DNA from 3 places in the Streptomyces sp. NPDC047453 genome. Region 2 is predicted to be linked to each of the others. Evidence: riboswitches for the same ligand, from Rfam matches in the RefSeq annotation. Region 2 holds a riboswitch; each other region holds the start of a gene.

Region 1 (4,183 bases), on a different contig from region 2:
AGGCTCCGGCTTCCCGGACCTCCCCACCCGTGACGGCCGTGGCAGCCGTGACGACCGTGGCGGCTCAGGCCGGCCGTATCGCGCTGTGGATGGCCCGCGGACCCGCGAAGAAGATCGACTCCTCGCGTATCGACGCGCCCGGACTCGGGGCGTGGACCATGGTGCCGTTGCCCGCGTACAGGCCCACGTGGCTGACCTCGCCGTAGAAGAAGATCAGGTCCCCCGGCTCCAGTTCGGCGAGCTGGACCGCCGCGCCGGAGCCGACTTGTTCGTGGGTGGTACGGGGCAGGGCCACGCCGGCGGCCCGCCAGGCGGCCTGGGTGAGACTCGAGCAGTCGTAGGAGCCCGGACCGGTGGCTCCCCACACGCACGGCTTGCCGATCTGGGCGCGGGCGAAGGCCAGCGCCTTGGCGGCCTTCCGCTCGTAGGCCGAGACCGGGCTGTCGCCGACGCCGATGCCGGAGCCGGTGGCGGGGTCGGGGCTGGTGGCGGCTCCCACCTCCACCGCCGCTCCAGGGCCGCTGGCCTGGCTGGCGTCGAAGAGCGAGTTGCCGTCCAGCGGCGGGGTCGTGTCGAACAGTCCCGTGGCGTGCTGCTGCCACTGGGCCGCCTCCGGCTGAGGCGCGGGCCGGGGCTCCTCGGCCGGGCGCGCCCCTACGGCGGCGGGCGGTGGCGCGCTCTGCTGCGCGGCGTGCCGGGACAGCATCTCGCCGGCCCGGGCGAGCTTGTTCCGCATCTGCTCCTCGGCGGGCCGCTGCACCGCGGCCTGCCGGTGGCGGGCGACCGGGACACCCGCCCCGCCGACCGCCTCCCGCCCCGCCTCGGCCATGCCCGCAAACCCCGCGACGGGGCCCGCGGGCGGAGTCGCAGCGCTCGGGCTTCCGGTGCTGAGCACCTCCATGGCCCCGGTGGCCGACGCCTCCAAGGCTTCGGCGGATAGCGCCTCCATGGTGCCGGAGGGGGGTGCCTGCATGACGTCGGCGGGGAGGACTCCCATGGTGCCGGTGGGCGAGGTGGGTAGCACTCCCATGTTGCCGGTGGGGGGCGGCTGCATGATGCCGACGGGGAGGGCTCCCATGGTGCCGGTGGACGGCGCTTCCATGGTTCCCGTCGGGAGGACCCCTGTGGTCCCGTTCGGCAGCGAGTCCATGGTGCCGGTGGGCGGGGGCTGCATGGTCCTGCTGGGCAGTGCTCCCATGGTGCCGGTGGGCGGTGCCTGCATGGTGTCGGCGGGGAGGACTCCCATGGTGCCGGTGGGCGGCGGCTGCATGGTCCTGCTGGGCAGTACTTCCATGCTGCCGGTTGGTGGCGCCTGCATGACGTCGGCGGGGAGGACTCCCATGGTGTCCGTGGGCGGCTGCATCGTCCTGTTGGGGAGTACTTCCATGGTGCCGGTGGGCACCGGTCCCGCCGTCCCGGTGGCCGGCGGTTCCATGGAGCGGGCGGTCAGTTCCGCCACGGAGGAGACGGCCGCGGCCGCGGTGGGTGCGGCGGGCAACTCCGGTGGGGGCGTGGTGTCCCGTACCGCCGCCGGCAGTTCGGGTACCGGGCCCGCGGGGCCGGCGGTCAGCTCCGGCCGAGGCGCCCTGCCCGCCTCGAGGCCCAGTCCCTCGCGGACATCCGTCGGACGCCTACTCGACGCGGTGTCAGAGGAGTTGGCCGGATTGGGCATACGGTCCGGCGGCAGGACCGCGGGCATGGTCGGACCCAACTGGGCGCGCCCCACGTCGAACCACTTCCTGGCCACCCGGTCGAGCGCCGGATCCGATCCCCCGGAACCGCTCCAGGCAGCCGAACCGCGCCGCGTACGTGCGCTCTTGCTCATCGCGCGGGTGGCGTTGAAATTCCCCGTGGCGTTCTCCGCCTGGTCGTAGAGGCTGCTGATCCGCTGCTGGACCTCGGCGCGGCTGGGCCTGTCGTCGCTCGGTCGTTCCCGCGTCAAGAAAGGCGCACTCCTCCCATGGGCCGCCTACCGGTTCTGCTCTCGGCATCGGGCGGACGTTCTGTGGAAGGCGTGCCCTACGGCCCTTGTCCGGAGGGACAGTTGAGCCGCTTCATCCCGAGGTTGGTCGGTTCCCCGGCTCCGGCCGCTGTGGGGGCGTACCGGACTCGGCGGAGGTCGCACGATCCGACGCGACTCGCCGGAGGCAATCGTGCGGCCTGGTCGTCAACTTAGCGAACATGTGTGCCTGGTGTGAAGATTGAAGCGTGGAATGTCCGATACGTATTCGTGACCTTCCCCTGAGGTGCCTCACGCTCGTCCGGCCCGCGTTCCTTACGGAATGCGGACGTCCGAGGGCGGGGAGGGCTCGAGGGCGGCGTGGGTGTGGGGATGGTGTCAGGCTGGGGGCATGCAGGAGTCGTACGAGCCCACGGGTGCCGGGTCCGGCGAGCGGCGGCCGGCCGGGGCGGCGCGGGTGCTGGTCGTCGAGGACGATGCCACGGTCGCCGAGATCGTCTCCGGCTACCTGGGCCGCGAGGGCCATGTCGTCGACCGCGCCGGGGACGGGCCGACCGCGCTCGCCCGGGCGGCCGCCCACTGGCCGGACCTGGTCGTGCTCGACCTGATGCTGCCGGGCATGGACGGCCTCGAGGTGTGCCGCCGGATGCGCGGGCGCGGCCCGGTGCCGGTCATCATGCTCACCGCCCGCGGCGACGAGGACGACCGCATCCTGGGTCTGGAGGTCGGCGCCGACGACTACGTCACCAAGCCGTTCAGCCCCCGCGAGCTCGTCCTGCGGGTGGAGTCGGTGCTGCGCCGCACCCGGCCCGCCACCGCGCCGCGGCCGCTCGCCGCGGCCGGACTCGCCGTGGACCCGCCCGGCCGCCGCGCCACCAAGGACGGCGCCGAACTCGCGCTCACCCTCCGCGAGTTCGACCTGCTCTCCTTCTTCCTGCGCCACCCCGGCCGGGTGTTCAGCCGCGAGGACCTGATGCGCGAGGTGTGGGGGTGGGACTTCGGCGACCTCTCCACGGTCACCGTCCATGTCCGGCGGCTGCGCGGCAAGGTCGAGGACGACCCGGCCCGGCCCCGCCTCATCCAGACCGTGTGGGGCGTCGGCTACCGGTTCGACCCCACCGGACACGAGGGGAGCTGACGGTGCGCGACACCCTGTACATCGCCCTGTACGCCTTCCTCGGCGCCGCCGTGGCGGGTCTGGTCGGCGCGGGCGCGCTGCGGCTCATCCGGCGGCGCTCGCTGACGGCCTCGCTCGCCGTGGTCGCCGCCGTGGCGGTGGGTGCGATGCTGACCGGCACCCTGGCCGTGGCCCAGGCGATGTTCCTGTCCGCGCACGACCTGTCCGTCGTCACCACCGTCGTGGCGATGGCGGCGGTGGTGTCCCTGGCCACCGCGCTGCTCCTGGGCCGCTGGGTCGTCGCCCGCAGCCGCGAGCTCGCCCGCGCGGCCCGCTCCCTCGGCGACGGCGGCGGCTTCGCCGCGCCCCACGGTCCGGCGACCGCCGAACTTGAGTCGCTGAGCCGCGAGTTGGCGACCACCAGCGCCCGGCTCGCCGAGTCCAGGGAGCGCGAGCGCGCCCTGGAGACCTCCCGCCGGGAACTCGTCGCCTGGATCTCCCACGACCTGCGCACCCCGCTCGCCGGACTGCGCGCCATGTCCGAGGCGCTGGAGGACGGGGTGGCCGCCGATCCGGACCGCTACCTCCGGCAGATCCGCACCGAGGTGGAGCGCCTCAACGACATGGTGGGCGACCTGTTCGAGCTGTCCCGCATCCACGCCGGCTCCCTGGCCCTCACCCGCTCCCGGATCTCCGTGTACGACCTGGTCGGCGACGCCCTCGCCGGGGCGGATCCGCTGGCGAAGGAACTCGGCGTCCACCTCGTGGCCGACCACGTCGATCCGGTGCCGGTCGAGGTGGACGGCAAGGAGATGAGCCGCGTGCTGGGCAACCTGCTGGTGAACGCGATCCGCCGCACCCCCGCCGACGGCACGGTCGCGGTCGCCGCCGCACGGTCCCCGGGCGGGGTCGTCCTGTCGGTCACGGACGGCTGCGGCGGCATCCCCGAGGAGGACCTCCCGCGCGTCTTCGACACCGGCTGGCGCGGCACCAACGCCCGCACACCCCCGGGGGGAGCCGGCCTGGGCCTGGCCATCGTCCGCGGCATCGTCGAGGCCCACCAGGGCCGGGCCGCCGTACGCAACATCCCGGGCGGCTGCCGCTTC
Region 2 (4,183 bases):
GGAACGGCTGAGCCCTCGAAGCGGCTCAGCCCTTGAAGCGCGGGAAGGCCGAGCGGCCGGCGTACACCGCGGCGTCGTCGAGGATCTCCTCGATGCGCAGCAGCTGGTTGTACTTGGCGACGCGCTCGGAGCGGGCCGGGGCGCCGGTCTTGATCTGGCCGCAGTTGGTGGCGACGGCCAGGTCGGCGATCGTGACGTCCTCGGTCTCGCCGGAGCGGTGGGACATCATGCACTTGAAGCCGTTGCGCTGGGCCAGCTCGACGGCGTCCAGGGTCTCGGTGAGCGAACCGATCTGGTTCACCTTCACGAGCAGCGCGTTGGCGGCGCCGTCCTCGATGCCGCGGGCGAGGCGCTCGGGGTTGGTGACGAACAGGTCGTCGCCGACGAGCTGGACCTTGTCGCCGAGCTTGTCGGTGATGACCTTCCAGCCGGCCCAGTCGTCCTCGAACAGCGGGTCCTCGATGGAGACGAGCGGGTAGGCCGCGACGAGCTCCTCGTAGTACTCCGTCATCTCGGCGGCGGAGCGCTCCTTGCCCTCGAAGACGTACTTGCCGTCCTTGTAGAACTCGGAGGCGGCGACGTCGAGCGCGAGGGCGATCTGCTCGCCGGGGGCGTAGCCGGCTTCCTTGATCGCCTCGAGGATGAGGTCCAGGGCCTCGCGGTTGGAGCCGAGGTTCGGAGCGAAGCCGCCCTCGTCGCCGAGGCCGGTGGACAGGCCCTTGCTCTTCAGGACCTTCTTCAGGGTGTGGTAGACCTCGGTGCCCCAGCGCAGGGCCTCGGAGAAGGACTCCGCGCCGATCGGGGCGATCATGAACTCCTGGATGTCCACGTTGGAGTCGGCGTGCGAGCCGCCGTTCAGGATGTTCATCATCGGCACCGGCAGCAGGTGCGCGTTCGGACCGCCGAGGTAGCGGAAGAGGGGGAGGTCCGAGGCCTCGGAGGCGGCGTGGGCGACGGCGAGGGAGACGCCGAGGATGGCGTTGGCGCCCAGCGAGCCCTTGTTGTCGGTGGCGTCCAGGTCGAACATGGCCTGGTCGATCAGACGCTGCTCGGTGGCGTCGTAGCCGACGAGCTCCGGGCCGATCTGCTCGATCACGGCGAGGACGGCCTTCTCGACGCCCTTGCCCTGGTAGCGGTTGGGGTCGCCGTCACGGAGCTCGATGGCCTCGAAGGCACCGGTGGAGGCACCGGAGGGGACGGCGGCACGACCGGTGCTGCCGTCGTCGAGGCCGACCTCGACCTCGACCGTGGGGTTGCCTCGGGAGTCCAGGATTTCCCGGGCTACGACGACGTCGATGGACGGCACGAGCATCTCCTTCTGGGATGTGACGCTGGAAGTGCGGGGCGTGAGCCTTGCGACTAGAGCCTAACCGTCCCGGGGCGGCGACCGGCCGACCGACCGCCTCGTGGACAGAGTGACGGTACACATTGTTCCCACTCGGAACAAAGGAGGAGGGGAAGGTTCGGGAACGGCCGGGCGTGCGGGAGACGAAAAACCCCGCCCCGGCGCGTAGGGGGGAACGCGCCGGGGCGGGGAGCCCTGGAAAGCGCCGAGGGCGGGACGGGCCCTTACTTCAGGTGGAGCTGCTGGCCCGGGTAGATGAGGTCGGCGTCGTCGACGATGTCCTTGTTCAGCTCGAACAGCTTCTTCCAGCCGCCCTGGACGCCGTGCTCGGCGGCGATGGAGCTGAGGGTGTCGCCGGAGACCACCTTGTACTCGCCGTCGCCCTTCTTGACCTTCTCGCCGGTCGGCGTGGTGACGGTCTTGCTCGGGGCCGGACGCGTCGCGGAGCGGTTGGCGGCCTGCTGCTCGGTCGAGCGGGTGGTGGTGCTCTTGGCGGAGCTGCCGCCAGAAGAAGACGAAGAAGGAGACGAGGACGCGGGGGCGCTGCCGGTGTAGGCGGCGCCGGACAGGCCCCTGCCGCAGACCGGCCAGGCGCCCTTGCCCTGGCCCGCGAGGACCTTCTCGGCAACGGCTATCTGCTGCGACTTGGAGGCCAGGTCGGCGCGCGACGCGTAGGCGGTGCCGCCGTACCCGGCCCAGGTGGAGTTGGTGAACTGGAGGCCACCGTAGAAGCCGTTGCCGGTGTTGATGGACCAGTTGCCGCCGGACTCGCACTGGGCGACCGCGTCCCACTCGGAGGCGGTGGCGGCGGAGGCGTCGCCGACCGCCATCAGCGGGGCGGCGACGGCGGCGCCGGCGACACCGGCGAGCGCGATGACACGGGTGGTCTTGGACGTACGACGGTGCTTGCCCTTGCTGGAGAACAGCATGGTGGGATCCCCTCACCGACGCCTGCGAGGTGAGCTGTCGGGTTCGGGCCGGTTGAGTTGCCCGGCCGTGCCTCGTGCGTGAGGCACGGCTCCACCCCTAGCCGCTCCGGTCAACTGCCGGGCGCGGCACTTACCTTGGGTCCCCCGCTCCTGCCCACGGCGCTTGACGCGACGACTGTTCCCGTACGGCCGCTGGCAGGATTCGGCGTTGCGGCAGCCGGGGCTCGCGGTGACGAGCGGTCACGACCGTAGGCACGCGCTCCGCCGAATTCCAAAGACGATCAGGGCTTCTGAGAGTCATCCCACACTTTCACCGAATGGGACATTCAGTGCGAAGTGGGGCGTGAACTCCCGCTGCCTTTAGGGCGTTTCGGTAGGGAGATTCAGGGTCTGACCGGCGGAGATGTAGTTGGGGTCGGACCCGATCGCCCCCCTGTTCGCCGCATACAGCGCATCCCATCCACCCTGGAGGTCAAGGGAGTCGGCGATGGACTCGAGTGAGTCGCCGGCACGGACGGTGTAGGAGTCGGCGACGACGGCGCGCGTGACGCCGCCGCGGGAGGCGTGGCGGCCGGAGGACGCGGCCGCGTGACTGTCGGCCGGGTCCTCGGCGGCACTGCCGCCGCGGTGCCGCCCACCGCCGAGCACCCCGGTGTCGAGCGCCCCGGTGTCGACCAGGGTCGAAGTGCCGCCGACCTGCCCCCAGTTGTCCGTGCCACTCGGCTGCGGCGTGACCGAGGGCGAGGCGTCGGGCGACTGGGACCCGCTTGCGGCGACATCGGGGGACGTGTCGGACTTGGCCGGGTTGCCCTTCTCGGCGGGCGAGGACGGCGAAGGGGAGGACGTGGTGGGGGACGCGGTCGGCGAGCCAGAGGAACCGGAGGAATCAGCCGGACCCGGGTCGGTATCCGGCGAACCGGACGAACCAGTCGAACCCGACGGATCGCTCGACGATGCCTGTGACGAGTCGGACAGACCGAGGTCGTCCGTGAGGGACTTTCCGGACGAGTTGGAGGCTCCGGATGAATTGCCCACACCGGTGTCGACCTTCGCCGCCCCGGACTTCTCGTTGAGCCCGGAGAGCAGCCCGCACGTCGGCCAGGCACCGGGGCCCTTGTCGGCGAGCAGCTTCTTGGCCACGGCTATCTGCTGGGACCGGCTGGCCTGGTCGGCGCTCGAGGCGTAGTCGAGGCCGCCGTACTTCTCCCAGTCGTCCTGCGTCAACTGAAGGCCGCCGTAGTAGCCGTTGCCGGTGTTGGCGCTCCAGGCGCCGCCACTCTCGCACTTGGCCACCTTGTCCCACGCGTTGCCGTCGGCCGCGCTGGCGCCGCCGGCGCCGATCAGCGGGATGGCGATGGCGGATCCGGCCACTCCGGCGGCGACGAGGAGGGCCGGAGCCTGACGGGGCCGACGGTGACGACCGTTCCCGGAGAGCATACGGAGACCTTTCGTGCGACAGCGGTGACCCGCGTGGCGACCGCAGACTCGGCGCCACGCTGATGGGTGAAAGTATCGGCTGACGATCGCTTGTCACAAGTTCATGCCGCACAGATCACGTGAAGATCACACCGTTGAACATGTGTCACCTTCGTGCCCGTCATTGGGTAGGCGTGGAGCGGCGGCAGGCGCCTTTTCCTGCCTTGTCCGGCTTCCCTGTGACTTACCGACCGGGTGTGAACCGCACCGGCAGCGTCCGCAGTCCGCGCATGATGAGCCCGCCGCGCCAGCGCAAGTCGGCTGGATCTGTGTCCAGTTGCAGGTCCGGGAGCCGGGTGAGGAGGGTCGCCAGCGCGGTCTGGCCCTCCAGACGGGCGAGCGGTGCGCCGAGGCAGTAGTGGATGCCGTGTCCGTAGCCGAGGTGTTGATTGTCACGCCGCCCGAGGTCGAGGACGTCGGGGCCGGCGAACCG
Region 3 (4,183 bases), on a different contig from region 2:
GGACGTCCGGCGAGGTGTTGATGATCCCGAAGGTGTTGGGCCCGATGATCCGCATGCCGTACGTGCGCGCCTGCCGCACGAGGGCGCGCTGCCGCTCGCGTCCCTCGGGGCCGCTCTCCGCGTAGCCCGCGGAGATCACGACGAGCCCCTGCACCCCGTGCTCGCCGCACTCGGTGACGGCGTCCGGGACGCGCTCGGCCGGCACGGCGACGACGGCGAGGTCCACGGGCCCGTCGATGTCCCGCACCGAGCGGCGGGCGGGCACCCCGTCGATCTCCCGGCAGTCCTCGCCGAAGGCCCGGTTCACGGCGTGGAGCCGGCCTGTGAACCCGGCGTCGCGGATGTTGTCGAGGATGCTGCGGCCCACGCCGCCGCGCGTGCGGCCCACGCCGATGACGGCGACCGAGCCGGGCACCAGGAGCCGCCGCACCGACCGCCCCTCGGCCCGCTGCTCCCGTGCGCGCTGCACGGCCAGCGACCGGTCGGTCGGCTCGATGTCGAACTCCAGGTGTACGACGCCGTCCTCGAAGCTGCGCTTCTGGACGTACCCGGCGTCCGTGAACACCTTGATCATCTTGGTGTTGGCCGGAAGCACCTCGGCGGTGAAGCGCCGGATGCCGCGCTCGCGGGCGACGGCCGCGATGTGCTCCAGGAGCGCGGAGGCGACCCCGCGTCCCTGGTGGGCGTCCTGCACCAGGAAGGCGACCTCGGCCTCGTCGGAGGGCGCCGAGGCGGGCATGCCGTCCGCGCCGATGCGGTCGTAGCGCACGGTGGCGATGAACTCGCCGCCGACCGTGGCCGCGAGTCCCACCCGGTCCACGAAGTCGTGGTGCGTGAAGCGGTGGACGTCCTTCGCGGACAGGCGCGGGTAGGGCGCGAAGAAGCGGTAATACTTGGACTCGTCCGACACCTGTTCGTAGAAGCTGACCAGACGGCCGGCGTCATCGGCGGTGATGGGGCGGATCCGTGCGGTGCCGCCGTCGCGCAGCACCACGTCCGCCTCCCAGTGGGCGGGGTACTCGTGCCGGTCCGGCGAGGTCTGCATGGGCCCCAGCGTACGGCTCGCGTCCGACAGCGGCGCGAGGCAGTCTGTGGAGGACACACGTCGGACCGAGGCCGCGGTCCGACGCCACCCGGGGCGGCGCACACCCCCGCTCCGGGCTCGCTCCACGTGTGGAAAACTGGTCTAGACAACCCTGATCACCCGAAGGGCAGCAACACATGGCTGAGCGCCGCGTCAACGTCGGCTGGGCCGAGGGCCTCCACGCCCGCCCCGCCTCCATCTTCGTCCGGGCCGCCACGGCCTCAGGCATCCCCGTGACGATCGCCAAGGCCGACGGGACGCCCGTCAACGCGGCCTCCATGCTGGCCGTGCTCGGCCTCGGCGCCGAGGGCGGCGAGGAGGTCGTCCTGGCCTCCGACGCCGACGGCGCGGACGCCGCGCTGGACCGGCTGGCCAAGCTGGTCGCCGAGGGCCTCGGGGAGCTTCCCGAGACCGTCTGACCGGCAGGACCGCTCCTGCGCCGAAGCCGTGCCGCCCGGACGGGGTGGCACGGCTTCGGCGTGCCCGGCGTGCCCGGCGGGCCCCCGGAACACCGGAAGGGAACACGGTGGGGAACACCGGAAGCCCCGGCTCGGGAGCCGGGGCTTCGGGTGTTTCGCGTGACGCGCCGGGCGGTGTGCCGGCGCGGGAGGTCAGATGGTGAGGCCGTGCCGGCGGAGGTAGGCCACGGGGTCGACGTCGGAGCCGTAGTCCGGGGACGTACGGGCCTCGAAGTGCAGGTGCGGTCCGGTGACGTTGCCGGTCGCGCCGGACAGGCCGATCTGCTGGCCCGGGACGACCTGCTGGCCCATCGAGACCCCGATGGACGACAGGTGTCCGTACTGGGTGTACATGCCGTCGGCCATCCTGATCACGACCTGGTTGCCGTACGCCCCGCCCCAGCCGGTCTCGACGACGGTGCCGATGCCGACCGCGTGGACGGTGGTGCCGCTCGCGGCGTGGAAGTCGATGCCGGTGTGGGTGCCGGAGGTCCACAGTGAGCCGCCGGTGCGGTAGCCGGTCGATATGTAGGAGCCGAGGATCGGCGTCACGAAGGCGTTGAGACGCTTGCGTTCGGCCTCGCGGGCGGCGCGCGCCTTGGCCTCGCGCTCCTTCTCGGCCCGTTCCGCGGCCTTCTTGCGCGCGGCCTCCTCGGCCTGCTTGCGCGCGGCGGCCCTGTGCTGGGCGAGGGCCTGGGCGTCGATCTTCTCGGCGACGCTGTCGCCGATGGTGACGACCGGGGTGAGGCCGGTGTCCTCGGGGGCGGGGTCCTCCGCGGCGAGGGCCGGGGCGGCGAGGGTGCCGATGACGCCGGTGGTGGCCAGGGCCGCGACGCCCGCCGCACGGGCGGTGGTGCGGTGCATCCGGCTCGGCCGGCGGTGCTTCCCGGCGGCGCGGGTGAACGCCATGGAGACGTGGGTCCTTTCCTTCCCTCTCGCCTACCGGGTTAGCTGACGGGTTCGGAGCAGGAAGGTCTCCTACGGCCCCCTCGCGGCGTGCGCGGGTGTCCGATTCACCCCAGGGACGGTGGGTCCCCGGCTCCCCCGGCTCGCGCCGTACGGGGACTCAGCGATGGCTGTCCGGTGCCGCGGACGCGGCGCACTGCCCGACGAACAGACGGACCGACGCTAAACGGGGCCGCTTTCCATTCCCAAACGGATCAGATGTTTTGTAGCGCATACCACAGGGCAGACAGGCAACCTCCCCCTCAATTCGGACATCGTGGGGCCCTGGTGACGCTTCGGTCACCAGGGCCCCACGCGCGCGTGTACCGTTCGCCGCGCGTGCGGCGGCGCGGCGGCGCGGGGGTACCTCTACTCGGCCGCGACGACGATGACCCGGCCGGCGCCCAGGGCCTCGACGGGCTCCTTGATCTGCGCCGCGTCACCGACGAGGACCGTCACCAGCCGGTCCACGGGGAACGCGTTGACGACGGCCGCGGTCGCCTCCACCGTGCCGGTCGCGGCGAGCTGCTGATAGAGCGTCGCCTGGTAGTCGTCGGGCAGGTGCTGCTCGACCTGGTCAGCGAGCGTGCCCGCCACGGCGGCGGCCGTCTCGTACTTCAGCGGCGCCACGCCGACGAGGTTCTGCACGGCGACGTCCCGCTCGGCGTCGGTGAGGCCCTCGGCGGCGAGCTTGCGCAGCACCGTGAACAGGTCGTCCAGGGCCGGGCCGGTGTTCGGGGTGTCGACCGAGCCGCTGATGGCGAGCATCGCGGCGCCCGACCCGTCGGGGGCCGACCGCAGCACCTGGCCGAACGCCCGCACCCCGTAGGTGTAGCCCTTCTCCTCGCGCAGGACGCGGTCCAGGCGGGAGGTGAGGGTGCCGCCGAGGCAGTAGGTGCCGAGCACCTGGGCGGGCCACACGCGGTCGTGCCGGTCCGGGCCGATCCGGCCGATGAGCAGCTGCGTCTGCACGGCACCGGGCCGGTCCACGATGACCACGCGGCCGGTGTCGTCGGCGGTCACCGGCGGCACGGGCCGCGGCTTGGCGGGCGAGCCGGTCCAGGCGCCCAGGGTCCGGCCCAGCAGCTCGTCGAGGTCGACGCCGGTGAGGTCGCCGACGACCACGGCAGTGGCCGTGGCCGGACGCACGTGCCGGTCGTAGAAGGAGCGGACGGCCGCCGAGTCGATCGCGCCGACCGTGTCCTCGGTGCCCTGGCGCGGACGCGACATGCGCGAGCCGGCCGGGAAGAGCTCCTTGGACAGCTCCTTGGCGGCGCGGCGGGCCGGGTTGGCCAGCTCGTGCGGGATCTCGTCGAGCCGGTTGCGCACCAGGCGCTCGACCTCGGATTCGGCGAACGCGGGCGCCCTGAGGGCGTCGGACAGCAGGCCGAGCCCCTTGGCCAGGCGGGAGGCCGGGACCTCCAGGCTCAGCCGTACGCCGGGGTGGTCGGCGTGCGAGTCGAGGGTGGCGCCCGCGCGCTCCAGCTCGGCGGCAAACTCCTCGGCGGAGTGCTTGTCGGTGCCCTCGGAGAAGGCCCGCGCCATGATCGTGGCGACGCCGTCCAGGTCGGCCGGCTCCGCGTCCAGGGGCGCGTCCAGCAGCACCTCGACGGCGACGACCTGCTGGCCGGGGCGGTGACAGCGCAGCACCGTCAGGCCGTTGTCCAGCGTCCCGCGCTCGGGCGCGGGGAACGCC

The links. A riboswitch is a leader RNA that binds a small molecule or an ion and turns the genes downstream of it on or off. The one in region 2 is predicted to bind cyclic di-AMP.
Positions count from the first base shown of each region.
Region 1: another riboswitch for cyclic di-AMP. It lies ahead of ABZ818_RS13965 (NlpC/P60 family protein); the one in region 2 lies ahead of ABZ818_RS07140 (transglycosylase family protein).
Region 3: another riboswitch for cyclic di-AMP. It lies ahead of ABZ818_RS17900 (M23 family metallopeptidase); the one in region 2 lies ahead of ABZ818_RS07140 (transglycosylase family protein).

Region 1 covers NZ_JBEYTS010000012.1:55,476-59,658, forward strand. The annotation lists gene ABZ818_RS13965 (NlpC/P60 family protein) at 65-1,942, opposite strand; cyclic di-AMP (ydaO/yuaA leader) riboswitch at 1,951-2,125, opposite strand; gene ABZ818_RS13970 (response regulator transcription factor) at 2,352-3,098, shown strand; gene ABZ818_RS13975 (HAMP domain-containing sensor histidine kinase) at 3,101-4,183, shown strand, end outside.
Region 2 covers NZ_JBEYTS010000005.1:82,933-87,115, forward strand. The annotation lists gene eno (phosphopyruvate hydratase) at 26-1,312, opposite strand; gene ABZ818_RS07140 (transglycosylase family protein) at 1,570-2,274, opposite strand; cyclic di-AMP (ydaO/yuaA leader) riboswitch at 2,279-2,446, opposite strand; gene ABZ818_RS07145 (transglycosylase family protein) at 2,635-3,711, opposite strand; gene ABZ818_RS07150 (cytochrome P450) at 3,935-4,183, opposite strand, start outside.
Region 3 covers NZ_JBEYTS010000017.1:106,879-111,061, reverse strand. The annotation lists gene ABZ818_RS17910 (GNAT family N-acetyltransferase) at 1-1,045, opposite strand, end outside; gene ABZ818_RS17905 (HPr family phosphocarrier protein) at 1,222-1,503, shown strand; gene ABZ818_RS17900 (M23 family metallopeptidase) at 1,696-2,451, opposite strand; cyclic di-AMP (ydaO/yuaA leader) riboswitch at 2,464-2,624, opposite strand; gene ABZ818_RS17895 (pitrilysin family protein) at 2,857-4,183, opposite strand, start outside.